DNA from 4 places in the Pseudomonas sp. Leaf58 genome. Region 2 is predicted to be linked to each of the others. Evidence: riboswitches for the same ligand, from Rfam matches in the RefSeq annotation. Region 2 holds a riboswitch; each other region holds the start of a gene.
What was found. A riboswitch is a leader RNA that binds a small molecule or an ion and turns the genes downstream of it on or off. The one in region 2 is predicted to bind cobalamin.
Positions count from the first base shown of each region.

Region 1: another riboswitch for cobalamin. It lies ahead of cobW (cobalamin biosynthesis protein CobW); the one in region 2 lies ahead of DV532_RS11815 (CbtB domain-containing protein).
Region 3: another riboswitch for cobalamin. It lies ahead of cobO (cob(I)yrinic acid a,c-diamide adenosyltransferase); the one in region 2 lies ahead of DV532_RS11815 (CbtB domain-containing protein).
Region 4: another riboswitch for cobalamin. It lies ahead of DV532_RS09815 (TonB-dependent siderophore receptor); the one in region 2 lies ahead of DV532_RS11815 (CbtB domain-containing protein).

Region 1 covers NZ_CP032677.1:2,431,108-2,438,510, forward strand. The annotation lists gene DV532_RS11360 (branched-chain amino acid aminotransferase) at 92-1,111, opposite strand; cobalamin riboswitch at 1,490-1,703, shown strand; gene cobW (cobalamin biosynthesis protein CobW) at 1,803-2,870, shown strand; gene cobN (cobaltochelatase subunit CobN) at 2,874-6,638, shown strand; gene DV532_RS11375 (ATP-binding protein) at 6,640-7,403, shown strand, end outside.
Region 2 covers NZ_CP032677.1:2,540,085-2,547,487, reverse strand. The annotation lists gene DV532_RS11830 (ABC transporter ATP-binding protein) at 1-240, shown strand, start outside; gene DV532_RS11825 (LLM class flavin-dependent oxidoreductase) at 417-1,751, shown strand; gene DV532_RS11820 (LLM class flavin-dependent oxidoreductase) at 1,778-2,878, shown strand; cobalamin riboswitch at 3,022-3,246, shown strand; gene DV532_RS11815 (CbtB domain-containing protein) at 3,339-3,527, shown strand; gene DV532_RS11810 (CbtA family protein) at 3,537-4,223, shown strand; gene DV532_RS11805 (cobalamin biosynthesis protein) at 4,223-4,609, shown strand; gene cobM (precorrin-4 C(11)-methyltransferase) at 4,646-5,398, shown strand; gene DV532_RS11795 (DUF1272 domain-containing protein) at 5,465-5,707, shown strand; gene DV532_RS11790 (response regulator transcription factor) at 5,928-6,542, shown strand; gene DV532_RS11785 (transporter substrate-binding domain-containing protein) at 6,556-7,403, shown strand, end outside.
Region 3 covers NZ_CP032677.1:1,299,615-1,307,017, reverse strand. The annotation lists gene cobD (threonine-phosphate decarboxylase CobD) at 1-59, opposite strand, end outside; gene cbiB (adenosylcobinamide-phosphate synthase CbiB) at 52-960, opposite strand; gene bluB (5,6-dimethylbenzimidazole synthase) at 957-1,607, opposite strand; gene DV532_RS06120 (cobyrinate a,c-diamide synthase) at 1,604-2,899, opposite strand; gene cobO (cob(I)yrinic acid a,c-diamide adenosyltransferase) at 2,896-3,507, opposite strand; cobalamin riboswitch at 3,627-3,847, opposite strand; gene DV532_RS06110 (hypothetical protein) at 4,015-4,593, shown strand; gene DV532_RS30170 (hypothetical protein) at 4,580-4,840, opposite strand; gene DV532_RS06095 (sorbosone dehydrogenase family protein) at 5,561-6,868, shown strand; gene DV532_RS06090 (C40 family peptidase) at 6,894-7,403, opposite strand, start outside.
Region 4 covers NZ_CP032677.1:2,091,235-2,098,637, reverse strand. The annotation lists gene calA (vanillin reductase) at 1-425, opposite strand, end outside; gene DV532_RS09850 (AraC family transcriptional regulator) at 607-1,512, shown strand; gene DV532_RS09845 (TetR/AcrR family transcriptional regulator) at 1,560-2,156, opposite strand; gene DV532_RS09840 (NAD(P)H-dependent oxidoreductase) at 2,250-2,846, shown strand; gene thpR (RNA 2',3'-cyclic phosphodiesterase) at 2,848-3,393, opposite strand; gene lpxO (lipid A hydroxylase LpxO) at 3,552-4,451, shown strand; gene DV532_RS09825 (carboxymuconolactone decarboxylase family protein) at 4,581-4,925, shown strand; gene DV532_RS09820 (GNAT family N-acetyltransferase) at 5,004-5,573, shown strand; cobalamin riboswitch at 5,640-5,848, shown strand; gene DV532_RS09815 (TonB-dependent siderophore receptor) at 5,957-7,403, shown strand, end outside.

The DNA of each region.
Region 1 (7,403 bases), 110 kb from region 2:
CCGGCGTAGCCGGTGCCCTTCGCGTCAACCCATAAAAAAACGGGGCATGCCATTGCTGGCATGCCCCGTTTTTTCATACCGCTAAAACGCCTCAGGCGACTTTGACGATCCAGCCAGCCGGTGCTTCTACATCACCGCTCTGGATGCCGGTCAGCTCGTTGTAGAGCTTCTGGGTAACCGGGCCGACCTTTTCCAGGTCGTGGAACACATGCAGCTTGCCGTTGTACTCGATGCCGCCGATCGGGGTGATCACCGCAGCGGTACCGCAGGCGCCGGCTTCGATGAAGCGGTCCAGTTTGTTGATCTCGACATCGCCTTCGATCACGGTCAGGCCCAGGCGCGATTGCGCCAGTTCCATCAACGACAGGCGGGTGATGCCTGGCAGCACCGAGGCCGATTTCGGGGTGACGAACTCTTTGTTGGCGGTGATGCCGAAGAAGTTGGCCGAGCCGACCTCCTCGATCTTGGTGTGGGTCAGCGGGTCCAGGTAAATGGCGTCGGCGAAGTTGGCCTTCTTCGCTTCAGCGCCTGGCTGCAGGCTGGCGGCGTAGTTGCCACCGACCTTGGCTGCGCCGGTGCCTTGCGGTGCTGCGCGGTCGAAGCTGGAAATCTGGAAGTTGTGCGGCTTCATGCCGCCCTTGAAGTACGAGCCAACAGGGATGGCGAAGATCGAGAAGATGAACTCGGGGGCGGTGCGCACGCCAATGTTGTCACCGGTGCCGATCACGAATGGGCGCAGGTAGAGGGCGCCTTTACCGTGCGGTGGGACGAATTTTTCGTTGGCCTTGACCACTTGCTTGCACGCTTCGATGAACACCTCGGTTGGCACTTGCGGCATCAGCAGGCGGGCGCAGCTGCGCTGCATGCGTGCGGCGTTCTGGTCCGGGCGGAACAGGTTGATCGAACCGTCCTTGCAACGGTAGGCCTTGAGGCCCTCGAAGCACTGCTGGCCATAGTGCAGCGCCGTGGAGCCTTCACTGATGTGCAGCACGTTGTCTTCGGTCAGGGTGCCTTTGTCCCACTCGCCATTGCGCCATACGGACAGGTAGCGTTTGTCGGTTTTGATGTAGTCGAAACCCAGCTTGTCCCAATTAATGCTTTCGTTGCTCATGACACCCTCATTGTCTTGCAAGTGCCCGATCGCTCGGGCTGCTGTTATATGCGCACCACGCCACCATAATACATCCGTGGCAGATCGGGAACGGCCAGTCACGAAATGGTGGTGGGAAGGTGGTATGAGGGCGGGATTCTGGAGCGCATAGAGCAGCAAGGTGCCTGGCGGGAGGTTTTCGAGTGCCTGTGGGATTGCCTGGCGAAGGTCTTTTAGCGCCTGTGAGATCGAGCGCCGCCCGCACGGCGCTCGATCTCACAGGCGCTGAAAGAGATTCGCCATACAACTCCCCAGGCGCTGAAAGACCTTCGCCAGACACTTCCCAAGGCGCTAGAAAAATCAACACGAGCCAATGGTTGACCACCCGCCAACCACTGCGTAGCCTTGCCACTTCGAGGTTCTTCGGCCAAGCCGAAGCTAAGACGGGAACGCGGTACAAGCCGCGGCTGCCCCCGCAACTGTAAGCACCGACAACGGATCGACACAGCCACTGCGCCAGCGCGCGGGAAGGCGTCATCCCGCCAGCCTGCTGCTCCTGCAGGCAACTGGAACGGTGCGAGCCAGGAGACCTGCCTCGTCACGTTTTCGACTTTCAACCGGGCGGGGTGATCCGGTGGCGAACAAGCCCGGCCGGCCTGGCCCGCGGCTGTCGTCCTGCATGCCCGCGCCAATCTGCCAAGGGCAATGCGACATGAAAACACTGGCCAAGCTCCCCGTCACCATCGTCACCGGCTTCCTCGGCTCGGGCAAGACTACCTTGCTGCGCCACATGCTCGACAACGCCCAGGGCCGCCGCATCGCGGTGATCGTCAACGAATTCGGCGAACTGGGCATCGATGGCGAAATCCTCAAGCAGTGCAGCATCGGTTGCACCGAGGAAGAAGCCAGCGGCCGGGTCTACGAGCTGGCCAACGGCTGCCTCTGCTGCACCGTGCAGGAAGAGTTCTTCCCGGTCATGCGCGAGCTGGTGGCACGCCGTGGCGACCTCGACCACATCCTCATCGAAACCAGCGGCCTGGCCCTGCCCAAACCGCTGGTGCAAGCCTTCCAGTGGCCGGAAATCCGCACTGCCTGCACCGTCGATGCAGTCATCACCGTGGTCGACAGCCCGGCCGTGGCGGCCGGCACCTTTGCCGCCTATCCGGACCAGGTCGATGCACAGCGTAAGCTCGACCCGAACCTGGACCACGAATCGCCGCTGCACGAGCTGTTCGCCGACCAGCTGGCCAGCGCTGACTTGGTGGTACTGAACAAGGCCGACCTGATCGACGCCGAAGGGCTGGCCAAGGTCCGCGCCGAAGTGGCCGAAGAACTGCCGCCAGCGGTAAAAGTGGTCGAAGCCAGCAGCGGCAAGCTGCCACTGGAAGTACTGTTGGGCGTAGGCGCCGAGTCCGAGGCGCACATCGATGGCCGCCGTACCCACCACGACTCGCACCACGACGGCGACGACCATGACGAGCATGACCACGATGCCTTCGACTCCATCTCAATCGACCTGCCAGAGGCCGACGAAAGCCTGTTGCTCGATGCCCTGACCCAGCTGGTGGTGGAGTTCGGCATCCTGCGTGCCAAAGGCTTCGCCGCCATCCCGGGCAAACCGATGCGCCTGCTGGTGCAAGGCGTGGGGACCCGTTTCGACAAGCACTTCGACCGCGCCTGGCGGGCCGACGAGCCGCGCATCACCCGCCTGGTGCTGATCGGCCAGGACCTCGATGCCGCCCAGCTGGAAGCGCGCCTGCGCCAGGCCCTGGGCGCCTGACCCATGCACCTGCTGCGGACCCAGCCCGGCGGCTTCGTGCCGGATGACAGCATTGCCGACCTCGGCCAGACACCGGCCGAGCTGGTGATCCTCTGCAGCGGCGATTCGCACCTGGCATTGCTCGCCGATACCGCCGAGCAATTGCCCGAAGGCTTCCCCAGCCTGCGCCTGGCCAACCCGATGCAGGTGCAGAACCATGCTTCGGTCGACCTGTATGTCGACCAGGTGCTGCGCCACGCCAAGGTTATCCTGGTGTCGCTGCACGGCGGCGTCGGCTACTGGCGCTATGGCGTCGAGCAACTGGTCGAGCTGGCCGCCCGTGGTGTGCAGCTGATCCTGGTGCCGGGCGACGACCGCCCGGACCCAGAGCTGACCGGCCTGGGCACCGTCAGTGGCGCGCAGGCCGAACGCCTATGGCATTACCTGCGCCAGGGCGGCAAGGCCAACGCCATCAACCTGTTCAACTGTTTAGCCAACCAGTGGTTGGGCCGTGACTATGCCTGGGACGAGCCGCAGCCGCTGCCGCGCACGGCGGTGTATCACCCGGCCAAAGGCAGCGCGACGCTGGCGGACTGGTACCGCCAGTGGCATCCCGAGCAGCCGGTGGCACCGCTGCTGTTCTACCGCTCGCACCTGCAGGCGGCTAACACGGCGTTCATTGACGTGTTCTGCCAGCGCCTGCAGGCTGCCGGCCTGAACCCCTTGCCGATCGCCGTGGCCAGCCTCAAGGAAAGCGCTTGCCTGGAGCAGGTCGAAGCGTGGCTGGACGAGGTGGGCGCCGAGGTGCTGGTCAATACCACCGGTTTTGCCCTGTCCAGCCCCGAACGCCCCAACCTGCGCCCGTTCCGCCGTGACATCCCGGTGTTGCAGGCGATCTGCGCGCAAGACAACCAGCCCGGCTGGGAAGCCAGCGAGCAGGGCCTGGGCGCGCGTGACCTGGCCATGCACATTGCCTTGCCGGAACTGGACGGGCGCATCATCACCCGCCCGGTCAGTTTCAAGGACATGGCCTGGCGTAGCGAGCGCAGCCAGTCCGACGTGGTGTGCTACCGCGCCCACCCCGAGCGCATGGATTTTGTCGCCGAACTGGCCCGCCGCTGGGTCGAGCTGGCGCGCCTGCCGAATGCCCAGAAACGTGTGGCCCTGGTGTTGGCCAACTACCCGACCCGCGATGGCCGCATTGGCAACGGCGTTGGCCTGGACACCCCGGCGGCGGCGCTGAACATCCTCCAGGCCCTGCAGGCTGAAGGCTACCCGCTGGCCGACCTGCCGGGCAGCGGCACGCAACTGATTCACCAGTTACTGGGGGGGGTGACCAACGACCTCGACCACCTCGACCAGCGCCCCTGCGCGCAAAGCCTGAGCCTGGCCGATTACCAGATGGCCTTCGAGCGCCTGCCCGAGGCCAACCGCCAAGCGGTGCTAGACCGCTGGGGCCCACCGCAGCAGGACCCTATGTACCGCAGTGGCCGGTTGATGGTCGCCGGCCTGCGCTTTGGCCTGACCTTCGTCGGCATCCAGCCAGCGCGGGGCTACCAAGTGGACCCCAGCGCGGTCTACCACGACCCTGATTTGGTCCCGCCGCACGGCTACCTGGCGTTTCACTTCTGGCTCCGTCACGCCTTTGCCGCCGACGCGGTGATCCATGTGGGCAAGCACGGCAACCTCGAATGGCTGCCGGGCAAAGGCGTCGGGCTGTCGGCGCAATGTTGGCCGGACGCCTTGCTCGGCCCGCTGCCGAACATCTATCCGTTCATCGTCAACGACCCAGGTGAGGGCGCTCAGGCCAAGCGCCGCACCCAGGCAGTGATCATCGACCACCTGATGCCACCGCTGACCCGCGCCGAAACCTATGGCCCGTTGCGCCACCTGGAGCAGTTGGCCGATGAGTTCTATGAAGCGCAGCTGCTCGACCCGCGGCGTGCCCGTGAGCTACAGCGCGATATCCTCGACTTGGTCAAGGCCAACCACATCGACCGCGAGCTGCAACTGGACGGGCAGCAACTGGACGATGCCGCCGTGTGGCTGCCGCGCCTGGACACTTACCTGTGCGACCTGAAGGAATCGCAGATTCGCGATGGCCTGCATGTGTTCGGCCAGTCGCCGCAAGGGCGGTTGCGCCTGGACACCTTGCTGGCGCTGCTGCGCGTCGAGCGCGGCGATGGGCGGGGCGGCAATGCCAGCCTGCTGCGAGCTTTGGCCAAAGCGCTGGTGCCGGGCTTTGACCCGCTCGATTGCGAACTCGGCCTGCCGTGGCAAGGCGCGCGACCCGCGCAATTGCTGGCCATCAGCAGCGAGCCTTGGCGCACCTGTGGCGACGCCCGCGAGCGCCTTGAGCTGTTGGCGCTGCAGGTGATCGAGCAGGCGCTGGGCGGTACTGCACCGTTACCCGCGCTGAGCGAATGGCAGCCGGTGCACGATGTGCTACAGGCCCTGCGCGACGCGGTGGCGCCAAACCTGGATGCCTGCGGCAGCGCCGAAATGAACGGCCTGCTGGCGGCACTGGCCGGGCGTTTCGTGCCCGCTGGCCCCAGTGGTGCACCCAGCCGTGGCCGCCTCGATGTGCTGCCTACCGGGCGCAACTTCTATACCGTGGACGTGCGCAACCTGCCCACCACCACCGCCTGGCGCCTGGGGTTCGCCTCGGCCAACTTGATCCTTGAACGCCACCTGCAGGACCACGGCGACCACTTGCGCCAACTCGGCCTGTCGGTGTGGGGCACGGCAACCATGCGCACCGGCGGCGACGACATTGCCCAGGCCATGGCGCTGATGGGCGTGCGGCCAGTGTGGGCCACCGGCAGCCAGCGGGTCGATGATTTCGAAATCCTGCCATTGAGCCTGCTCGACCGCCCACGGGTGGATGTGACCTTGCGCGTTTCGGGCTTTTTCCGCGATGCCTTCGGCAACCTCATCCGCCTGTTCGATGCCGCCGTGCAGGCGGTGGCGGCGCTGGACGAACCTGATGACCTCAACCCCCTGGCCGCCCGCGTGCGCAGCGAGCGGGCCGCGTTGCAGGCGCAAGGTGTGGGCGCTGAGCAGGCCGCGCGCCAGGCCGGCTGGCGGGTGTTCGGGGCCAAGCCCGGGGCCTACGGCGCCGGGGTGCAGAACGCCATCGACGGGCGCCTGTGGCACAGCCGCGACGACCTGGCCGAGGTTTACCTCAACCATGGCGGCTATGCCTACGGCGCTAGCGACGACGGTACCCCGGCGCGCGCCCAGTTCGCCCAGCGCCTGGCCAGGGTACAGGCGGTACTGCAAAACCAGGACAACCACGAACACGACTTGCTCGATTCCAACGACTACTACCAGTTCCAGGGCGGCATGTTGGCAGCGTCGGAAACCTTGGCCGGGGCGAACGTAGCCAGTTACCACGGCGACCACAGCCAGGTCGACCGGCCACGCATCCGCACCCTGAAAGAAGAGCTGAACCGGGTCATCCGCGCCCGCGCGCTCAACCCGAAGTGGATCGATGGGGTCAAGCGCCACGGCTACAAGGGCGCGTTCGAGATGGCGGCGACGGTCGACAACCTGTTCGCCTTCGATGCCACCACGCACTTGATCGACGACCATCATTACCAGGCGCTGGCCGATGCCTACGTGCTCGACCCGGCGACCCGCGACTTCATGCGCGAGCACAACCCCGAGGCCCTGCGCGACCTTACCGAGCGCCTGCTGGAGGCCCAGCAGCGTGGCCTGTGGCAGGCGCCGGGCGACTACCGCGAGGCCCTCGAGGAGCAATTGCTCGACGGCGAGGAACAGGCTTGAAATGAGTGAACCCGTACAATTTCCGTTGGCTGCCGTGGTCGGAGCCGACGACCTGAAGCTGGCGCTGTGTCTGACTGCCATCGACCCGAAAATCGGCGGCGTGCTGATTGAAGGGCCGCGTGGCATGGCCAAGAGCACCCTGGCCCGAGGCCTCGCCGACCTGCTCGGTGAGGGCCCCTTCGTTACCCTGCCGCTGGGCGCCAGCGAAGAACGCCTGGTCGGCACGCTCGACCTGGATGCTGCGCTGGGGCAGGGCAAGGCGCAGTTTTCCCCCGGCGTGTTGGCACAGGCTGACGGCGGCGTGCTGTATGTCGATGAGGTCAACCTGCTGCCCGATACCCTGGTCGACCTGTTGCTCGACGTGGCGGCCAGTGGCACCAACCGTGTCGAGCGTGACGGCATCTCGCACCGGCACAGTGCCCGTTTCGTACTGATCGGCACGATGAACCCGGAGGAAGGCGAACTGCGCCCGCAGTTACTTGACCGCTTTGGCCTGAACGTGGCCTTGGAAGGCTTGCCCGAGCCCGAGGCGCGTCAGCAGATCATTCGCCGTCGCCTGGCTTTTGACAGTGATCCGCAGGCATTTTGCGGGCAATGGGCTGAAGCCCAGAGGCAATTGCGCGAGCGTTGCCAGGCGGCGCGCCACGCCTTGGCCGGCATTGCCCTGGATGACCAGGCGTTGGCCTGGATCACCGAGCGTTGCTACGCCGCCGGGGTCGACGGCCTGCGCGCCGACCTGGTGTGGTTGCGTGCTGCGCGCGCGCA
Region 2 (7,403 bases):
GTGCAAGCGCAAATCCTGGCACTGCTGGAGGAGCTGCAGCGCGAGCTGGGCATGGCTTATGTGCTGGTTTCGCATGACCTGGCGGTAGTGGCGAGCATGGCTGACCAGGTGTTGGTACTGCGCCAGGGGCAGGTGGTAGAGCATGGGACGGTGGAGCAGGTATTCGAGCGGCCGGTGAACAATTACACGCGCGAACTGGTTGCTGCCATTCCTGGGCAGCGGGCAACCATTGTGGCCTAACTTAAAATACACAAAAAGCATTTAATGTAATTATGTTTATACATATAAATCATAATTAGCATAGAACCACAAAGCCTTTCACAACTCCACTCACCCCACGCTAAGGTTTAGCCATCCCGACCGACCCCATACCTGGCGGAGGTTTCTACCCAGACCACCCACCACAGGTAACCCTAATGAGCACACGACAGATCCGCCTGGGCGCCATGATCCATGGCGTCGGCCACGGCTGGGGCGAATGGCGCCATCCGCAGGCGCTCGCTGATGCCAGCGTGAACTTCGGTTTCTACAAACACCAGGCAGCACTGGCCGAAGCAGCCAAATTCGACTTCGCCTTCATTGCCGACAGCCTGCACATACACGCCCGCTCCAGCCCGCATTACTTGAACCGTTTCGAGCCCCTCACCCTGTTATCGGCGCTGGCGGCAGGCACCGAACATATCGGCTTGGTCGCTACCGTCACCGTCAGCTACACCGAGCCTTTCCAGGTGGCCCGCCAGTTCGCCTCGCTGGACCTGATCAGTGGCGGGCGCGCCGGCTGGAACGTGGTCACCTCGTGGCTGTCTGGCACCGCCGACAACTTTGGCAAGGCCGAGCACCCACCCCACGCAGTGCGCTACCGCATCGCCCGCGAGCATGTGCAGGTGGTCAAGGGGCTATGGGACTCCTGGGAAGATGACGCATTTACCCGTGACAAGCAGTCGGGCCAGTTCTTCGACCCTGCCAAGCTGCATACCCTCGGCCACCAAGGTGAGTTCTTCAAGGTCAAAGGCCCGCTTAACATTCAGCGCTCACCGCAAGGCCAACCGCTGATCTTCCAGGCGGGTGTGTCCGAGGACGGGCGCAATTTCGCTGCGCAGAATGCCGATGCCATTTTCGTTAGCCCCGAGTCGTTCGAGGACGCCCGCGCCTACTACCAAGACCTCAAGCAACGCGCCGTGCAGCATGGGCGCAACCCCACTGAACTGTTCATCCTGCCGGGCATCCGCCCCATCATCGGGCGAGACACCGAAGAAACAGAAGCCCGCTACCAGCAAGCGGTGCAGCTGGTCAGCATCGAAGATGCGCTGGTCGCGCTTGGCCGGCCATTCAACGACTACGACTTCAGCCAGCATGCGCTGGACGCGCCTTTCCCCGACCTCGGCACCCTAGGCGATAACAGCCACAAAGGCACCGCCGACCAGCTCAAGCAGCTGGCACGTGAAGAACGCTTGAGCCTGCGCGAGCTGGCACTGCGCTTCTCACGCCCACGGCGTGACTTCGTCGGCACCCCGGAGCAGGTCGCTGATGCCCTGCAGCATTGGTTCGATCAGGGCGCCGCCGACGGATTCATCATCAACTCGCTGCTGCCCGATGGCCTGCAGTACTTCACCGAATACGTGGTCCCCCTGCTACAGGCTCGTGGCCTGACACGCCGAGAGTATCAGGGCACCACACTGCGTAGTCATTTTGGCCTCGATGTCCCCGCAAACCGCAACAGCCAGCGCCGCGCCCAAGCGGCGGTTGCCTGAGCCCCAACGACAAGGAGTGTGATTACATGAGCCTAGAGTTCATCGGCCTGATCGGCCCGCAGGAAAGCAGCGAATCCCAGGCACCGCGCGGCCCGCTGGTAGACCTCGATTTCATCAAGGCGTTTGCCCAGGCCCAGGAGTACGGGGGCTTCGACAAGGCCCTGCTGGCAGTCAACACCAGTGCACCGGATTCGCTGATATTGGCCAGCTACGTGGCCGCCCTCACCGAGCGCATCGGCCTGCTGGTAGCGCACCGCCCGGGTTTCCAGGCCCCGACCTTCGCCGCCCGCCAGTTCGCTACCCTCGACCAACTGAGCCGTGGCCGGGCCTCGATCAATGTCATCACCGGCGGCGACAGCGGCGACCTCCAGCGTGATGGCGACTTTCTTGATAAAGACGCCCGCTATGCCCGTACCGATGAGTACCTTGAGGTATTGCGCAACACCTGGACCCGCCAGGAGCCCTTCGACCACCAGGGCAGCCACTACCGCATCGAAGACAACCTGACCTTGGTCAAGCCCGTGCACCAGCTACCGATCTACTTCTCTGGCGCTTCCGACGCGGCGGTCGAGGTGGCCGCCAAGCACGCCGATGTCTACATGATGTGGGGCGAGCCGCTGGAACAGGTACGCGAGCGCATCGCCAAAGTGCGCAAGGCCGCTGCCCGCTACGGGCGCGAAAAACACATTCGCTTCAGCTTGTCGCTGCGGCCAATCCTGGGGGCTACCGAGGCCGAGGCCTGGGCCCGCGCCGAACGCATTCTGGCCGACGCCCAGCAACGTATCGGCATTCGCCAAGGCACCCGCCGCGAAAAGAACTTCGGCAAAAGCAACGCCGGCTCCGAGCGCCTGGTGCAGTTGGCCAGCCAACGCAAGGTGCATGACACCCGGCTGTGGACCGAGATTGCGGCGCTGGGCGGTGGTGCGGGTAACTCCACCTCGCTGGTGGGGACTGCCGAGCAGGTGGCCGAGGCCGCGTTGGCCTACTACGCGCTGGGCGTTAGCACCTTCCTGTTCCGCGGTTTCGATCAACTGCGTGATGCGGTGGAATACGGGCAGGCGCTGATCCCGCGCATTCGCGCGCGGGTAGCACAGCATGACGCCGGGCTTACCGCGCGCAGGGCGTAGACCGCTACTGGCTGAGCCGGGTTGCGGGAGGGCTTGAGGGTGCATGCATTGGGCTTTTCAGCGCCTGTGCGCGCGAGCGCATAGGTACCCCAAAGCCAAAGCCCTACCCTCAGGGCAATTGACGCCAAGCCCGCCCCATGCTCTCCTTATGCCTGCGTTCAGGTGCCCCTTTGGGGGTGAAACGGGAAACCGGTGCGTCGCAGGCCCTCCAACAGGGCCGGACAAGGCCGGTGCTGCCCCCGCAACGGTAAGCGAGCGAAGCGTCTATACCACTGTGCCCGGTCAACCGGCGTGGGAAGGTGACGCTTTTACAGGAGCCCAGCTCCTCCTCGCAAGCCCGGAGACCGGCCTGGCGTTCATGAACACCCCGCGGTGGGCGGGCGCTGTTGCATTCCCCTGGGCGGCCACGCTCGGGGCTGCCGCGCTTGCCCATTGCCCACAAAAAGCAGAGGACCGCGTCATGCCCGTCACCACCGCCAAACAACACAGCACTACCACCCCCGTCACTCTCAGCCAACGTGTGGTCATCGCCGTCGGTGCCAGCCTGCTGGGCCTGTGCCTGGTGTACTTCGCCGGTTTCTCGCACATCGAGGCCGTGCACAACGCCGCCCACGACACCCGCCACAGCGCCGCCTTCCCCTGCCACTGAGTACGCCCAATGATCACGCGCATTGCCCGTACCGCGGGCTTCAGCGGGCTGCTTGCGGCCCTGCTGCTGACCCTGCTGCAAAGCTTCTGGGTCGCCCCACTGATACTTGAAGCAGAAACCTACGAGTCCTCGGCCCCGGTCGCCCATCACGAACATGGTGGCGAAGTGGCAGCCCATGAACACAGCGCCGAAGCCTGGTCGCCGGAAGACGGCTGGCAGCGTGTGCTGGCCACCACCGGCGGCAACCTGGTGGTCGCCGTCGGCTTCGCCCTGCTCCTGGCCGCCTTGTACAGCCTGCGCGAACCGCGACGCATCGGCACCGGGGCCCTGTGGGGCCTGGCCGGCTTCGCCGTGTTCTGCTTGGCCCCGACCCTGGGCCTACCGCCGGAACTGCCGGGCACGGCAGCCGCCGACCTCGGGCAACGCCAGGCCTGGTGGGTTGGCACCGCCAGCGCCACCGCCGTGGGCCTGGCGTTGCTGGTGTTCGCCCGTCACTGGCTGCTAAAGGTGCTGGGCGTCGTACTGCTGGTGGCCCCGCACGTCATTGGCGCGCCGCAACCCGAAGTGCATGAAAGCCTGGCCCCCGAAGCACTGGAAACCCAGTTCATGCTGGCCTCCTGGCTGACCAACGTCGCGTTCTGGCTAGCCCTGGGCCTGTTCAGCGCGTGGCTGTTCCGCCGCTCCAGTCAGGCCTAATGCCGGCCTTTTATGCCGGTTTGGGCTGCCGCCGGGGATGCCCGGTGACTACGCTGGCAACCTTGCTATGCCAAGCCCTGAGCCATCAGGGCCTGGCGCTGGCCGACTTGCATGGCATTGCCAGCATCAGCCTGAAGGCCGACGAACCCGCCTTGCAGCAGCTGGCCGAACGCCTCGGTGTGCCCTTGGTGCTGTACGATATTGCCGTGCTCCAGCCCTACGAACCGCAACTCAGCCACCGTTCTGCAGCAGCCCATGCCCACACCGGCTGCTGGGGCGTGGCCGAGAGTGCGGCACTGGCACTGGCCAGCCAGCGGCTTGGCCGGGCCAGGTTGCTGTTGACACGCCAGGTACTGGGCCCGGCCACCCTTGCCTTGGCCTACTGAACGTTCTACCTCCTCTATTGTTTGCAAGGACTTCCCATGACGGTCTACTTCATCGGCGCCGGCCCCGGCGACCCGGAACTGATCACGGTCAAGGGCCAACGGCTGATCCGCCAGTGCCCGGTGATCATCTATGCCGGCTCGCTGGTACCTGCTGCGGTACTCGAGGGCCACCAGGCCGAGACCGTGATCAACAGCGCCGAGTTGCACCTGGAGCAGATCATCGCCGCCATGCAATGCGCGCACGAAAAAGGCCAGGATGTGGCCCGGGTGCACAGTGGCGACCCCAGCCTGTATGGCGCCATTGGCGAGCAAATCCGCCACTTGCAGGCGCTGGGCATCGATTACCAGATTATCCCCGGGGTCACTGCCACGGCGGCCAGCGCCGCCCTGCTCGGCTGCGAACTGACCCTGCCACAGGTAGCGCAAACCGTGATCCTCACCCGCTTTGGTGACAGCTCGCCCATGCCACCTGGCGAGCAGTTGGGCGACCTGGCGCGGCATAAATGCACACTGGCCATTCACCTGGGGGTCAAGCACCTGGCGCGTATCGTCGATGAGTTGCTGCCGCACTACGGCGCGCACTGCCCGGTGGCAGTGGTGCATCGTGCCACTTGGCCAGACCAGGACTGGGTACGCGGCACCCTCGACGACATCGTCGCACGCGTTGCGGCCAAGCGCTTCCGGCGCACGGCATTGATCCTGGTGGGCCACGTGCTGGGCGACACACCGTTCGCCGAGTCCGCCTTGTACCGTGCAGGGCATGCACACTTGTATCGCCCGGGCGACTGAGCATTGCCAGCTTCGCCAGCGGCATAGCAGACTCCGGGTTCCCACCTGCGAACAGGAGTCTTGCCCATGCTGGATTTACGCCCCAACTGCGAGTGCTGCGATACCGACCTGCCGGGTGACAGCCCCGACGCGCTGATCTGCTCGTTCGAATGCACCTTCTGCCGGGCCTGCGCCGAAACCCGCTTCCAACGCCACTGCCCGAATTGCACCGGGCAACTGGTGGCCCGCCCGACGCGGGTCGGCCAGGCACTGGCCAACAACCCCGCTTCGACCTTGCGCGTAAACAAAGCGCACCCCGCCTGCGCCTGACTGGCCGCTAAAACCGACATTGCCGCTTTGATAGGGTGATGTCTTTCCCGTTTCTTGTAGGGCTTTTCAACAACAAGCACGGGGACTTTCAACACTTCTATACTCGGCATTACCAAATTTCAGGAATGGTCGTATCGTGCAGCGCTTCCGATATCCCTACTTGCAGACGTATTCCTGAGTGATCCAGGAAGCGGACCACATCCTGACAGGAGTTTTCCTCATGACTACCGTGCTGATCGTCGACGACCACCCCATCGTCCGGCTGTCCTTGCGCTTATTGCTCGAGCGCGAGCGCTTTCATGTCCTCGGCGAGGTCGGCAATGGCAGCGAGGTGGCACAAGTGGCCCGCGAACTGCGCCCGGACGTGGTCATTCTCGACATCGGCCTACCCGGCCTGGATGGCATGGAGGTGATCAAACGCCTGCAGTGCCTGGAGTCGGTCCCCAAGATCATGGTGCTGACCGGGCAAGCCACCGACCTGTACGTGCGGCGCTGCCTGGATGCCGGGATCGGCGCCTTCGTCACCAAGGAAGAGGACCACGAAGCGTTGTTGTTTGCCCTCAAGGCTTTGGTCAAGGGCTATTCCACCTTCCCGCAGATGTCGGTCAATAGCAACTCGTTGGAAAGCGAGCCGGTGCGCCTGGCCAGCCTCTCCAACCGAGAAATGGAAGTACTGCGGCGCCTGGCGCGTGGCGAGAACAACAAGAATATTGGCACCTGCATGAACCTCAGTGCCAAGACCATCAGTACTTACCGGGGTCGCATCATGGAAAAACTCAAGACCGAGTCGTTGGTTGAAATGGTCGACCTGGCCAAACGCAACAGCGTCTACTGAGTACTCGGCGGCGATGAAGCGCCTGTTGGCAAGCATCCTTCTGGCCATCGGCCTGGCCAGCCCCGCCGCGCTCCAGGCCAGCAGCGAGCCCCGCCAGTTGCTGGCTCGCTCGGTCAGTGCCGCCGCCCCGCTAAGGCTTACCGACGCAGAGCGGCAATGGCTTCAGCAACGCCAGCACTTGGTGCTGGGCAGTTCGCGGCCCGACTACCCGCCCTTTGAAATCAACGTTAGCCAGCAGGACTACGAAGGCCTTAGCGCCGATTACGCGGGCATCATTGCCGAACAGTTAGGCATTACCATCGAAGTTAGGCGCTACGACAGCCGCCACCAAGCCATTGCAGCGCTGCGCGAGGGCCATATCGACTTACTGGGCAGCTCCAATGCCTTCGAAGCGGCGGATGCCCAACTCAGCCTTAGCACGCCCTATGCCGACGACCTACCGGTCATCGTCACCCGCGAGGGGCGCAGCCTGAAGAATAGCCCCGACCTCGCCGGCCTGCGCCTGGCCATGGTCGACCATTACCTGCCAGCCAATAACGTTCGCACCCTCTACCCCAAGTCGCAATTGAGCCTGTATCGCTCCACCCTGGCCGGGCTGGCCGCCGTCGAACTGGGCGAGGCCGACGCCTATCTGGGCGATGCCATCAGTACCGATTTCACGATTGGCAAAAGTTACCAGGGCACACTGAAGATCGACCATTTCTGCCAGGTCACCCCTGGGGCATTTGCCTTTGCCCTGGCCAACGACAACCCGCGCCTGCACCAACTGGTCGACAAGGCGCTGGCGCGCATCAGCGAAAGCGAACGCCTGAACATCCTGCGCCGCTGGAGCAGCGGCAACACCAGCTTGCTGTTGCAACG
Region 3 (7,403 bases), 1.2 Mb from region 2:
TCGCGGGCGACGCCGTATTGCCGCACCGCGCGTAGCAGGCGGCCACCGTGTTCAAGCATTGATATAAGCCCCCAGGCAGATCACCAGCAGCCACAGCCACACGCCGCGCTGCACCAAGCCCCAGCCGCGCTCGATGGCGTCGGCGTCGGCCATTGGCCCGTCACCCAGGCGTGGCCGCTCATGCAGCTCGCCGTGGTACACCGCCGGGCCACCCAGCTCCACACCCAGTGCACCCGCACCGGCGGCCATCACCGGTCCAGCGTTGGGGCTGTCCCACAATGGGCCCTGTTTGCGCCAGCAGGCCAAGGCCAGGCGGGTTTTGCCCAGCAGCGCGTAGGTCAACGCTACCAGCCTTGCCGGGATGTAGTTGAGCACGTCGTCGACGCGCGCGGCGCACCAGCCGAAGCGTTCGAAGCGTTCGTTGCGATAACCCCACATAGCGTCCAGGGTGTTGCTCAGGCGGTACAGCACCACGCCCGGCGCACCGGCCACGACGAACCAGAACAGCGCGGCGAACACCGCATCACTGCCGTTTTCCAGCACCGACTCGGTGGCCGCCCGGGCCACGGCGGGTTCGTCCAGCTCGCGGGTTTCGCGGCTGACCAGGTAGCCGACACGGCGCCGAGCTTGCGCCAGGTCGCCGTGACGCAAGGCCGTGGCCACTGGCAGCACATGCTCACCCAGGCTGCGTAGCCCTACCGCGCAGTACAGCGCCAGCATATCGACCAGCCAGCCGATGTACGGCAGCCAGGACAGGATCAGCGCCAACAAGGTCAGCGGCACCACCGCCAAAAACCACGCGCTGACGCCGTGGCTGCGCCAGCCGCGCCCACCGGCATTCAGGCGGCGCTCAAGGTTGCCAGCCATGTTGCCAAAGGCCACCAGCGGGTGGCGCCGCTGCGGTTCGCCCAGCAAGGCATCCAGGGCCACCCCGGCCACGGTCAGCAAGGCCACGCTCATTGGCGTTCTCCCCATTGGTTCTCAAACAGCATTTCACTCAAGGGCCGTGGTTCGGCCCAGTTTTCCAGCGCCAGCATGGGTGCCGGATAAAACGCCGTTACCGGCCCCAGGCACAGCACCGCGACTGGCTTGGCCCCGGCCGGCATGCCCAGCAGCGCCGCCAGCGCCAATGGGTCGAACAGCGACACCCAGCCCATGCCCAGCCCTTCGCCACGGGCCGCCAGCCACAGGTTCTGGATGGCGCAGGCCAGCGAGGCGAGGTCCATTTCCGGCAGGGTGCGCCGGCCAAAGATATGCGGCTCGCGGTTGTCCATCAGGGCGGCCACCAGCAACTCGGCACAATCGTTGATGCCTTCCACCTTCAGTTTCATGAAGGCGTCGGAGCGCTCGCCCAAGGCCTCGGCAGTGCGCACCCGCTCCGCCTCGACCAAGGCCTGGATGCGAGTGCGCAGGTCGCGTTGGGTAATGCGGATAAAACGCCAGGGCTGCATCAGGCCGACGCTGGGCGCCTGGTGCGCGGCGGCCAGCAGGCGGCCGAGCAGCTCTGGAGCCACCTCGCCACCGGCAAAATGGCGCATATCGCGGCGTTCGCCGATGGCCCGGTAGATCGCGGCGCGCTCGGCGTCACTGAAAGCGTGCTCGCTCATGGTCGCAACAGCGCCGCCGCCGCATCCGGGTTGGAGGGGAAATAGAAGTGCACGTAGGAAGCCGTCAACCGCCCCAGGCGGTACACCGCTTCGTTGCCGCGCCCGCCGTTGGGGCTCAAGCCACGGGCGATCGGCGCCAGCGCGGTGTTGGTCAGCGAGTGGTGATAGGTGTGGCCGCGCAGGGTACCTTCTGGCAGTTCAACCGCCTGCAGTGCCAAGGCCGCCAGGCGCTTCTGCATGGTCGCCTCGCCCGGCAGCAGGCCGAGCAGTTGGGCACGCTCACCGGCTACGTCGGTCAGCGCATCAAGCAGATACAGCATGCCACCGCACTCGGCCAGCAAGGGTTTGCCCTGGGCGTGATGGGCACGGATTGCCTCGTTCATCGGCGCATTGCCAGCCAAGGCGTGATGGTGCAGCTCGGGATAGCCGCCTGGCAGGTACAGGCTGTCTACCGCCGGCAGCTCGCGGTCGTGCAATGGCGAGAAGAATTCCAGCTGCGCACCAAGGTTGCGCAGCAGGTCGAGGTTGGCGCCATAGGTGAAGGCGAATGCCTCGTCCCGTGCCACGCCGATGCGTACGCCGGCCAGCGAGGCAGCGCCCGTTTGCGGTTCAGGTTCGGCAAACGTCACCGGCGGTGGCAAGGCGGCGTCACAGCTTGCACCCAGCGCCTCGGCGGCCGCGTCCAGGCGGGCGTCCAGGTCGTTCAGTTCACTGGCTTGGACCAGCCCCAAGTGGCGGCTGGGCAGTTCGATGCCGCGCTCGCGAGACAAGCCGCCATACCAGCGCAGGCCTTCGGTCAGGCTGCCTTCCAACAATTGCGCGTGGCGCAGGCTGCCCACCCGGTTGGCCAGCACCCCGGCAAACGGCAGGTCGGCCTGGTAACGTGCCAGGCCCAAGGCCAGGGCACCGAAGGTCTGGGCCATGGCCGTGCCGTCGATTACCGCCAGCACCGGCACGCCGAAGTGGCGCGCCAGGTCGGCGCTGGACGGGGTGCCGTCGAACAGCCCCATTACCCCTTCGATCAAGATCAGGTCGGCTTCGCCCGCGGCTTCCCACAGCAGGCGGCGGCTTTCCTCGGCACCAATCATCCACAGGTCGAGCTGATACACCGGCGCGCCGCTGGCCCGCTCAAGGATCATCGGGTCAAGAAAGTCGGGCCCACACTTGAACACCCGCACGTTGCGCCCGAGGTTGCGGTGCAAGCGGGCCAGGGCGGCGGTGACGGTGGTCTTGCCCTGGCCAGAGGCCGGCGCCGCGATCAAGACGGCAGGGCAATGACGGGGCTGGCTCACAGTTCGACGCCCTTCTGTGCGCGGATGCCCGCCTGGAAGGCATGCTTGAGCATGCCCATCTCGGTCACCGTATCGGCCAGCTCGATCATCTCTGGCTTGGCCGCACGACCGGTAACGATCACGTGCTGCATCGGTGGGCGGGCCTGGATGTCGGACAACACCTGGTCAAGGTCGAGGTAACCGTGCTTAAGGGCGATGTTCAGCTCATCCAGCACCACGAACTGCACGCTCGGGTCTTGCAGCAGCTGGCGCGACACCGCCCAGGCTGCTTCGGCGGCAGCGATGTCCCGCTGGCGGTCCTGGGTTTCCCAGGTAAAGCCCTCGCCCATCACGTGGTAGCGCACCTGTTCTGGGAAGCGGCGGAAAAACAGCTCTTCGCCGGTGCTGTTGCGGCCTTTGATGAACTGCACCACACCGCACTGCATGCCATGGCCCAAGGCCCGCGCGAGCATGCCGAAGGCCGAGCTGCTCTTGCCCTTGCCATTGCCGGTCAGCACCAGCAGCAGGCCGCATTCGTTAGGGGAATTGGCGATGCGTTCGTCGATGATCGCCTTCTTGCGCTGCATGCGCGCCAGGTGGCGTTCGTCGCGTTCGGTGGTTTCGCTCATCAGGGCTCTCCGCTGGCTGGCGCCACGGCAACGCGCGGCGACAGGTAAAAGGCAGGCAGACGGAGAACACGCAGGGGCCGTGGCCGGGCGCCACGGTGCACTGCGCATCACCCTCCGTGATGCCGTTGGCAGTATCAGGCCGGTCTCCGGGCTTGTGAGCGGGCCTTGGCCCAAGCCTGCGCGCCTTCCCGGGTGCTGGCACCCAGTGGCCTTGCGCGGCCGCGACTCACCTACCGTTGCGGGGGCAGCGCCGGAATCGCGCCATGCTGGCGCCCACCGGCTTCCCTGTTTCACCCTGCCCAGACAAGGCTGGCAGGGCACCTGAAACACGCGCGAAGGTTAGAGGGTTGCACCCGGAGCGTCAATCGGAGCGGGCCGCTTCGCAGGCCCACAGGCCCCACCTGGGCAGTGGCCAAGTTACCGATGTGTGCCACACTGGACAGGGTGATATCACATAGCCATCACCCTCAGCTGGACGCGATCACAACAACAAGAGGAGAGCGCAGCATGCGAGGCCATATCATCAACAACCCACACCTGGAGTTTCTCGGCCCGGTGCTGGAGCGCTGGGTCGACTGTGTAGACCGCTTCAACCAGTTTGCCGGCGATGCCGAAGCCCCCTATTGGCATGGCGCTGCCGCCAACAGTGGGTTGCTCGCGGCTGCAGCCTGGCAGGCCGAGTTAACGGCGCTGCAGCAATTTGCCGGGAAGAAGCAGCGTGACGAAGGCGAGTATGAGGGGCGCTGCGACCTGTCGATCAGCAGTGCCGACGAAGCGCTGTACCTTAGTGTGAGCCAGCGCTGGCCGAAAATTGCCCGGCTGGACATGGCAGCCGCCTTGCAGCAAACCGCCGCCCTCGCCCGTCAGGTGGCGTACCCCAGCCAATTGAAAGCTGGGGCGCTGTTCATCAGCCCGTGGAAGGCTGGCCAGCACGCCAGCCCCGAAGAGCTGCAAGACCTGGTCGACGACCTGCACAAGCACACCGCCTGCGCCATCGCCTGGTATTTCCCGTATGCCTACCGCAAGTTGCATAACGAACTGGGGCAGTATTTCCCGGGGGTAGCGCTGCTGCTCAAGCAGGCCTGAGCCAGCTATTTGCGAGAGGCGAAGGAAGTGCGCAACCAGAAGCCAAGACCTTGATCTTGATCTTGATCTTGATCTTGATCTTGATCTTGATCTTGATCTTGATCTTGATCTTGATCTTGATCTTGATCTTGATCTTGATCTTGATCTTGATCTTGATCTTGATCTTGATCTTGATCTTGATCTTGATCTTGATCTTCGCGACTTCAGGAGGCTGAACGCAGGTCTTGCGGAGGGAGGTGACGGGCATGGATGCCCGTCAAGCGCTGGGCCCCAGGATGGGGCCTGCAGCGCGGTCCTCCCGGGAGCAAGGCCGGAGAGAGGGGACCCCGGAGCGCAGCGTAGGGGCCGGATGATGGGAGCGCAGCGTTTTTTGGTTACTTTTTGTCGCGTTTGACAAAAAGTGACTCGCCGTAAGGGCGAAAAGGTGAGTCAGCGTCGCCATCGCTGCTGGACTATGCGCAATAGAAAAACCAGCGCTATCCCGCTTTCGCTTTTCGCTTTTCGCTTTTCGGGCATAGGCTTTGACAACAACGTCAACATTCATTGCCGAAGGTGGCGCTCAGTCACCTTTCCGCCCTTACGGCGGGTCACTTTTTGTCAAACGCGACAAAAAGTAACCAAAAAACGCTGGCTCCCATCATCCGGCCCCTACGCTTCGCTCCGGGGTTCCCTCGCTACGGGCTTGCTCCCGGGAGTACGCGCCGCAGGCCCCATCCATGGGGCCTCAGCGCTTGACGGGCATCCATGCCCGTCACCTCCCTCCGCAAGCCCTTCGCTCGGCCTCCTGAAGTCGCAATCTGTGTTGCCTGAACTATCGCGCGCTTAGAAGCAAAAACAAAGGCAAAGGCAAAGGCAAAGGCAAAGGCAAAGGCAAAGGCAAAGGCAAAGGCAGTTGGATGATGGCCGGGAACCGTTCGAACATCGCTGACCTCTCAAGCTCATAGGCCTTCTCCGGAGCAAGCCGCCCATGAAACCCTTGATGCCTTGGCTGCTGGTCGCAAGCCTCACCGCCTGCGGCGAATCCGCCATGCTGGATGTACGCGATGGCAGTGGCCCGACCCCTCGGCTGCCTGATCCGGTCAAGACTGTCTTGCCCACCGTGAACATCGCCCCGGCAGTGGGCTGGCCCAAAGACGCCAAGCCCAAAGCAGCACCGGGCACTCAGGTAACGGCGTTCGCCAGCGAACTGGACCACCCCCGCTGGCTATATCTGTTGCCCAACGGCGACGTGCTGGTGGCCGAGACCAACGCACCACCCAAACCCGAAGATGGCAAAGGCCTTCGCGGCTGGGTCATGAAGAAGGTGATGAAACGCGCGGGGGCGGGTGTGCCCAGCGCCAACCGCATCACCCTGCTGCGGGATGCCGACCATGACGGCGTTGCCGAAATGCGCATCACGTTCATCGAAGGGCTGAACTCACCTTTCGGCATGACGCTGGTAGATAAGGATTTGTACATCGCCAACACCGACAAACTGCTGCGTTTCCACTATGAACCTGGGTCGATGCTGCTTCGCGGTAAAGGACAGCCAGTGGTTGAACTGCCTGGCGGCCCCCTCAATCACCATTGGACCAAGAACGTGATCGCCAGCCCCGATGGCAAGAGGCTGTTCGTGACCGTCGGCTCCAACAGCAACGTAGGGGAAAACGGCCTTGACCAGGAGCAAGGCCGCGCGGCCATCTGGGAAGTGGACCCCGCCAACGGCCAGCAGCGGCTATTCGCCACCGGCCTACGCAACCCCAACGGGTTGGCTTGGGAGCCCAACACAGGTGCGTTGTGGACGGCCGTCAACGAGCGGGACGAGATCGGCAGCGACCTGGTGCCCGACTACATCACCTCGGTAAAGGACGGGGGGTTCTATGGCTGGCCTTACAGCTACTACGGCCAGCATGTCGACGAACGGGTACAACCGCCCGCCCCTGACAAAGTGGCCCAGGCGCTGGTACCCGATTATGCCGTGGGCCCGCATACCGCATCGCTGGGGTTGGCGTTCGCAGAACCGGGCGCGCTGCCGCCACCGTTCGACCACGGCGCATTCGTAGGCCAGCACGGCTCATGGAACCGCAAGCCCCACAGCGGCTACAAGGTGATTTTTGTGCCGTTCGACCGCTCAGGAATACCTTCGGGCCCGCCTGTAGACCTGCTCACCGGGTTTCTCGACGAGCGGGGCAAAGCCATGGGACGCCCAGTCGGGGTTATCACCGATGGGCGGGGTGGCGTGCTGGTGGCCGATGATGTTGGCAATGTGGTGTGGCGGGTAAGCAAGGCACCGTGAGCCCGGTAGTGCACCGGGCTGGTATTCAGGGGATCTGCGCCAGGTTCCCTTGCGGTATTACCCGCTTGGCCTGCAGGTAGGCCTTGGCCCAATAGCTGTTGGACAGGTAATCCAGGCGCACCGTACCGCCCGCAGAAGGCGCATGCACGAAGCGCCCTTCACCGACATAAATACCTGCATGGCTGACCTGCGAGCCGCCACTGGTGGCGAAGAATACCAAGTCACCAGACTGCAGCGCCTTGGCATCCACCGTGGGTGCCCGCATGACGATCATCTCCCGCGTAGAGCGCGGCAGGCTGATGCCCGCGGCATCACGGTAAACGTACTTGATCAAACCACTGCAGTCGAAACCGGCATCCGGCGTATTGCCGCCCCAGCGATAGGGCGTACCTACCAAACCGATGGCGCGAATCAACACGTCGTCGGCAATTGGCGAAGGGCTAGGCTGACTATAGGTGACTTGCGGCTGTACCACAGGGGCCGGTGCAGGCGCACGGCTGGAGCAGGCAGCCAACAGGGCCGCCAGGGAAATAAA
Region 4 (7,403 bases), 450 kb from region 2:
ACGAAGTGTTCACTGACCACGATGCTGCTGGAGTAGCCACCCATGGTGTTGCTGCCGTCGACCCGGTCCGGGGTGGCGTAGGTCATGGTCGGGCCTTCCAGGCAGTATTGCTCCAGGTCCTTGGCACAGGCCTCGCAGTGGCGGCAAGCGTCGACCATGCAACCCACGCCGACTAGGTCGCCCACCTTGTACGCGGTCACTTGGGTGCCCACTGCGGTGACGCGGCCGATGATTTCGTGGCCAGGCATCAGCGGGTACACGGCAATGCCCCATTCATTGCGCGCCTGGTGGATGTCGGAGTGGCACACGCCGCAGTACAGAATTTCGATGGCGACGTCGTCCGGGCGTGGGCTGCGGCGCTCGAAGGTGATGGGGGCCAGTGGACTGGTGGGGGTCTGGGCGGCGTAACCGATGGCGGTGTACATACAGGGCCTCGCTATGAAATGAAACGATTCAGGCGGCGCATTTTGCGCGCCCTGCGCCGCCGCGCCCACCGCTGATTCTCCGGTATCGATGCCTGATTCTCCGAACATGCCCTGCAGCGTATGGCGCCAAACCTTCAATCTGCGATGATTAAGCTGTCCGATCCTCTGCCCAGGCCCATCAATGCAACTCACCCGCCACGTCGATGCAAACGCGCCGCTTTGCGCGCTGATTCGCAGCCTCGCCACGCGCCCAGGTTTCGTGCCCACCCACCTGCCACAGGTGCAGGTGCTGAGCTGGGACCACTATGTGGCCAGCAGCCCGCAAATTTACGAGCCAAGCCTGATGATCCTGGCCCAGGGCAGCAAGCTGGCGCGCCTGGGCCCACGCACCCTGGAATATGGCGCAGGGCATTACCTGGTGCAGGCGTTGTCGGTGCCCTTCATGTGTGAAACCTTCGCCACCCGCGAAGCGCCGCTGCTGGGCGTGGCGGTGGACATCGACCGTGCCGTGCTGGGCGAACTGGTGCAGAGCATGGACTTGGCGCCGGACGCGGCAGTGCAGGCGCAAACCCCACAGTCGATGACCTCCGCGGCACTCGATGCACCGATGCGCGAAAGTGTGGAGCGGCTGCTGGGCTGCCTGCAAGACCCGCTGGACGCCAAGGTGCTAGGGCCGGCACGGGTACGCGAGGTGCTGTACACCGCCTTGCGCGGCCCACAGGCTGGCGTATTGCGGGCGCTGGTGGAGCAACAGGGGCACTTCGCCCGCATTGGCGCCGCCCTCGCCCACCTGCGCGAGCACTACACCGAGCCGCTGAGCGTGGAGGCACTGGCAGCGCGCGCCAACATGAGCGTTTCCACCTTCCACGAGCACTTCAAACGCTGCACTGACATGGCACCGATGCAGTATCTCAAGCGCCTGCGGCTGCTCAAGGCGCAGCAGATGCTGATCGCTGAAGGCCTGGGTGTGGCACAGGCCGCGCACCGGGTGGGGTACCAGAGCACGTCGCAGTTCAGCCGCGAATACAAACGCCAGTTCGACCGCAGCCCTGGGGATGAGCTGGCCCACCAAAGCTTGCCAGTTTGATGTGATGGGCCGGCGGGCTGCGTTGCGGGCCGGGCCCTCTCAAACCTTCACTGCCGCTCGACCATCGCCACGATAGCTGCCTGCAGTTCAGCCTTGGCCTGGCCGGCTTCCAGTTCTCCCGCCGCAACCGCCTGGGACAAGGCATCCGCCGCCCCTACCAGCAGGCGCATGCCGGCCGCCCCTACAGTGCCGCTGGGCGAAAACCCCACCAGCGCATCCCGGCACCTGTCCAGGAACGGCTGCTCGCAGGCCCGCTTGAGCGCTTCCATTTCCGGCGAACCGGCCAATGCGGCCGACACCCCAGGTATCTCCAGCCCCTGGCTCATCACGCAGTCGACATAAGCCTCGGCAATCACCCAGGCGCGGCTGACCAGGTTGGCGTCACTGCGCGTCAGCGCCTGCTCGAACATCTGACATTGGCGCTCATCGTATTGCTGATACAGCGCTACCAGCAGCCCGGTGCGGGTTTCGAAATGGTCGTAGACCACTGGCTTGGTCACCCCTGCCCGCTCGGCCAGATGGCCCAGGCTCAGGGCATCGGTGCCCTCATTGCGCACCAGTTGCCAAGCCACATCGAGCAACTGGCGACGGCGCTCGTCGCGGCTAAGGCGTTTGCGCGAGCGGGTTGAGTCATCGCTTGACATCGCTTACCTACCAAAAGTAACTTACTAACCGTAACTTACCTTGAGTATATAGCGCTGAAGGTAACCCTGCATCACCGTCCTGGAGAATTCATCATGCACGCCCTGATCGTTGTCGCTCATCACGACCCGCAATCACTCACCCACGCCCTGGCCCGGCAGGTTGCCGCTGGCCTGGCCAATGCCGGCCACAGCAGCGAAATCGCCGACCTGGCCAGTGAAGGTTTCGACCCGCGTTTCGGCCTGGCCGACCAGGCCTTGTATCGCGGGCTGGCTGCCACGCCGGCCGATGTACGCAAGGAGCAGGCACGCATCGAACGCGCCGATGCCGTGGTGCTGGTGTATCCCGTCTATTGGTGGTCAATGCCGGCCTTGCTCAAAGGCTGGGTCGAGCGGGTATTCAGCAACGGTTGGGCGTATGCCTATGACGCAAACAGCGTGGTCAAGAAATTGCGCGGCATGAAGGTGCACCTGGTCGGCGTTGCCGGCGCCGATGGCGGTACCTTCGAACGGCACGGCTATGGCGAAGCGATGCGCGTGCAGATCGAGCACGGCATCTTCGACTACTGCGGTGCCGAGGTGCTCAGCTCTACCCTGCTGGAAAACAGCGAAGTGGTAGACCCAACCCCACACCTGCACACAGCACACGCGCTGGGCGAACGGTTGTTCGCAGGTTGCGAGGTAGCGGCGTGAATCAGTTCGACAGCGGCCACTGTGCCAATGGCCAGTAGGCGCCCTTGCGCGACTCGTAAAGGGTGAAATGCCGGGCAGCAAGGTAGAAATCCGGCGCGCTGCTGGCCTCTGGCGGCTGGCCGCGAAAATCCCTGGCCAGTGTCAGGTGCGGGCGATAGTCGCGGCTGGCCGCTGCCACTCCTAGTGGCAGCAACGCTTGCTGCAGGCCGTACACCAGTTGCAACAGCGCCGCAGGGGTTTGCTGGGCCTCCAGCACCAGGGCGCTGGCCCGCTGCCATACCTGCAAGCGGTCGAGTAACAGCCGCGGTGCCGTGGCCGGCAGCGCCAACTGGTCGACCGCCGCACAAATGGCTGGCACCTGGGCGGCCTCCACATCGCCAACAAACAGCAGTGTCACATGGAAGTTGGCAACCGGCACCGGCTTGCCGCTGCGCAGGCCCAAGCCGTGCCGCCACTGGGCCAGAGCACGGCGCTGGACATCGCTGACTGGCAAGGCGAAGAACAGCCGCTTGAAGGGGGTACCGCTGGGGCGTACATCCTGAATCATACCAACTCCTGAACATGAAACGTTTGCGCAAGTCTCTAGGGCATTACACCTAAGTCGCCCCGTCGATTCGCAACAATGAGTACAAACTGCCCCCATGATTGTTTATGCTGGCGGGCTTATGCCATGGCGCATGGCCATTTTTCGACAAGTAAACGTCCATGAAAATTGCACTCGTAGTCATCTTCGTTCTCTCGATCGCCTTTGTTCACCTGCGCGGTCGGGTTCGCCACAAGCTGACCCGTCAGTTGGGCGACCACTCCAGCTTCCTGGCTCCGGTCAACAGCTTCCTGTACCTGTTTTCCAAGCACCCGGCCAAGCCTTACCTGCCGGTAGAGGCCTTCCCCGAACTGCAGCCGCTGCAGGACCACTGGCAGGAGATCCGCGAGGAGGCTCGCCAGCTGCTTCATGTGGGGGAAATCAAGAAGTCCGACAATTACGATGACGTCGGTTTCAATTCGTTCTTCAAGACCGGCTGGAAACGTTTTTACCTGAAGTGGTACGGCGAAAGCCACCCGTCGGCGATGACCCTGTGCCCACGCACCACCGAGCTGCTGCAAGGTATCGGTACGGTCAAGGCGGCCATGTTCGCCACCCTGCCGCCCGGCGCCAAGCTGGTGCGCCACCGCGACCCGTATGCCGGTTCGTACCGCTACCACCTGGGCCTGGACACACCGAACGACGACGGCTGCTACATCGACGTGGACGGTGAGAAGTACTCGTGGCGCGATGGTGAGGGTGTGGTTTTCGATGAAACCTATATCCACTACGCGGCCAACACCACCGAGCACAACCGCATCATCCTGTTCTGTGACGTCGAACGCCCGCTGAAGTACCGCTGGGCGACCGCGTTCAACCGCTGGTTCAGCCGCAACGTCATGGCCGCTGCCGCCGCGCCCAACGCTGCCGGCGACAAGACCGGTGGCATCAACCGGCTGTTTACCCGCATCTACAAGATCCGCGAACGTGGCAAAGCGCTGAAGAAGCGCAACCGCATGCGCTACTACCTGGAGAAGTGGGCATTCGTGGCGGCGCTGGTGCTGGTATTCCTCTACATCTGATTGTTTAAAGCGGCCTTTACGGCCAATGGCAAGAGTGGCCTGCGCACACCCACCAAAGTACAAGTCTCACACTTCTCGCTCTTCGACTAGCCTGAAAGCTCCACTCGCAACCTCCCCAAGGTGAAGACGATGAGCATGATGGACTGGGACGCCTACCGTAAGCAGTTGATGGCCGGCATCGGCGATCTCAAGCAACTCTCCCCCGACACCGTGGCCGGCTACATGACCGCCAGCGGTGCCGGGGCCAAGACCAACCACCTGGACGCCAAGACCCGTGAGCTGATCTCGCTCGCCGTGGCCGTGACCACCCGTTGCGACGGCTGCATCGCCGTGCATTCGCAGCAAGCCGTCAAGCACGGCGCCAGCCGTGAGGAAATCGCCGAGGCCCTCGGCGTGGCCGTGGCGATGAATGCCGGTGCCGCGCTGGTCTACTCGGCACGGGCCATGGATGCGGTGGGCAAGGCCAACGGTTGACTAGCAACGGCGCCGCCGCCCTTGCGCGACGGCGCCGCGTTACCCAGACTGGGCGGCCCAGCCTTTGCAGGATTCCGCATGATTCACATCCGCCCCATGACAGCCGAAGACTTCGAACACTTCTGGCCCACCTTTCAGGCCATTATCCAGGCCCGTGAAACCTACGCATTCGACCCCGCCATGAACGTCGAACAGGCCCGCCAGCTGTGGCTGGAGCTGCCTGTGCGCACGCTGGTGGCTGAGGAAGACGGCGAGCTGCTCGGCTCGTATTACCTCAAGGCCAATGCCGCCGGGCCGGGCGGGCATGTGGGCAATTGTGGCTACATGGTCAGTGAGCAGGCACGCGGCCGGGGGGTGGCGCGGCTGATGTGCGAGCACTCGCAGAAACTGGCACGTCAGGAAGGCTTCCTGGCCCTGCAGTTCAACTCTGTGGTGGCCACCAACGAAGTGGCGGTGGCGCTGTGGCACAAGCTGGGCTTCGAAACCGTCGGCCGTTTGCCCAAGGCCTATCGGCATGCCCGCCTGGGGCTGGTGGATTGCCTGGTGATGTACAAGTGGCTGGCGGATGAACCGGTGGTGGAGAAGCCAGCGCTGCTGATCGGGCGCAAGAATATCGAGGCGCGGGTGTCGCGGCGGCGCGGGCGCTAACCTTCTCTCGCAGGTCTGGCCCCCCAATCACCCCAGCGAATTTGACGCCCCTGCGTTTCAATGGTCAGATGCGCGCCAGTTTCAGGTGCCCTGCGCCGCCGCGCGCAAGGTGAAACGGGAAGCCGGTGCGTCGTGTTGCCCACGACAAGTCCGGCGCTGCCCCCGCAACGGTAAGCGAGCGAACCCTTCGAGATACCACTGTGCATGTGCATGGGAAGGTGAAGGTTTCATGCCCCTCGCAAGCCCGGAGACCGGCCTGAAGCTTCACTTGGCAACCCGCGGTGGGCGGGCGCGGGCCGGTATCCGTGCGCGCGCCTGCATGCACGGTGCGCCTTTGCGTGTTTTCCACCGGGATCCATTCATTCCTGCAGCAGTGGAACGACATGTCCCGTATGTTCAAGCTTCACCCCCTGACGGCCTGCCTGGCCGTTGCCCTGCCGGCCTTGGCCGATGACCTCGACCGAAAACCCCTGGCCCTGCCCTCCACGGCCGTCACCGACACCTTCAACAGCCATACCATCGACCTGGCCACCCCGACCCAGGCTGGCTCGCGCCTGGGCCTCAGCGCCCTGGAAACCCCCGCCAGCACCAGCAGCCTCAGCGCCGTGCAGATCCAGCAGCGCAACAACCTTACCGTGCAGGACGCGGTGACCCGGTCACCGGGCATCACCTACATCGGCTCACCAGGCGATGGTGGCACCGGCCTTTCGGCCCGCGGCTTTACCGGGCACAACTCGGTGATGACGCTGTTCGATGGCGCACGCCTGTACACCGGTGCCGGCACCCAAACGTTCCCGGTCGACCCGTGGATGGTCGAGCGCATCGACGTGATTCGCGGCCCGGCCTCGGTGTTGTACGGTGAAGGCGCCACCGGTGCGGTGGTCAACGTGATCCCGAAAAAGCCGTTTGCCGGCGAGGTACGCAACCACCTGCGCCTAGGCTATGGTTCGTGGGATCGCCAGCAGCTCGGCCTGGACAGCGGCGGCAGGCTCAGCGAGCGCCTGAGCTACCGCCTGGCCCTGAACCAGCAGGCCGGCAACGGCTGGGTCGACCGCACCACCTCGCGCAGCCTCGCCGTGAGCGCCGCGTTGCGCTTCGATGCCAGCGACGACCTCAGCTTCACCCTCGCCCACGACCGTGGCGATGCGCAACCTGCCAACTACTACGGCACCCCGCTGATCGACGGCCACTACCGCAGCAGCCTGCGCAAACAGAATTACAACGTGCACAACGACGTGCAGCAGTATGTTGATGAATGGACCCGGCTGAACACCGACTGGACGCTGAGCGACCACCTCAGCGCCAGCAACCAGCTGTACTACATGAAAAGCCGCCGCCACTGGCGCAACGCCGAGGACTACAGCTGGGACGCCGAACACCAGCAGTTGCTGCGCGGTAGCTACCTGGAAATCAAGCACAACCAGGAACAGTTCGGTGACCGCCAGGCGTTCACCCTCGACCATACGTTGTTCAACTTGGCCAGCAAGACCGTGGTCGGCGCCGAATACAACAAGGTCCGCTTCAACGTCGACAGCAACGCGCCCTACACCGATGTGGGCGGCGACTACCTCGACCCGTGGCAACCGCAACCGGGCTGGTTCCACAGCGCTTCGCCGTTGCGCCCGCAAACCTTGTCCACCACCCATACGTTCGCCCTGTTTGCCGAAAACCGTCTGCAGTTGACCGATCGCCTGTCGCTGGTCACCGGGGTACGCCGCGACCAGAACCACATCGACCAGGCAAAACTGACCAACCACAGCCGCAGCGACCGTAGCCTGCAAGTTGGCAATTGGCGTGCCGGGCTGGTGTTCGCGGTCAACGACGACCTGT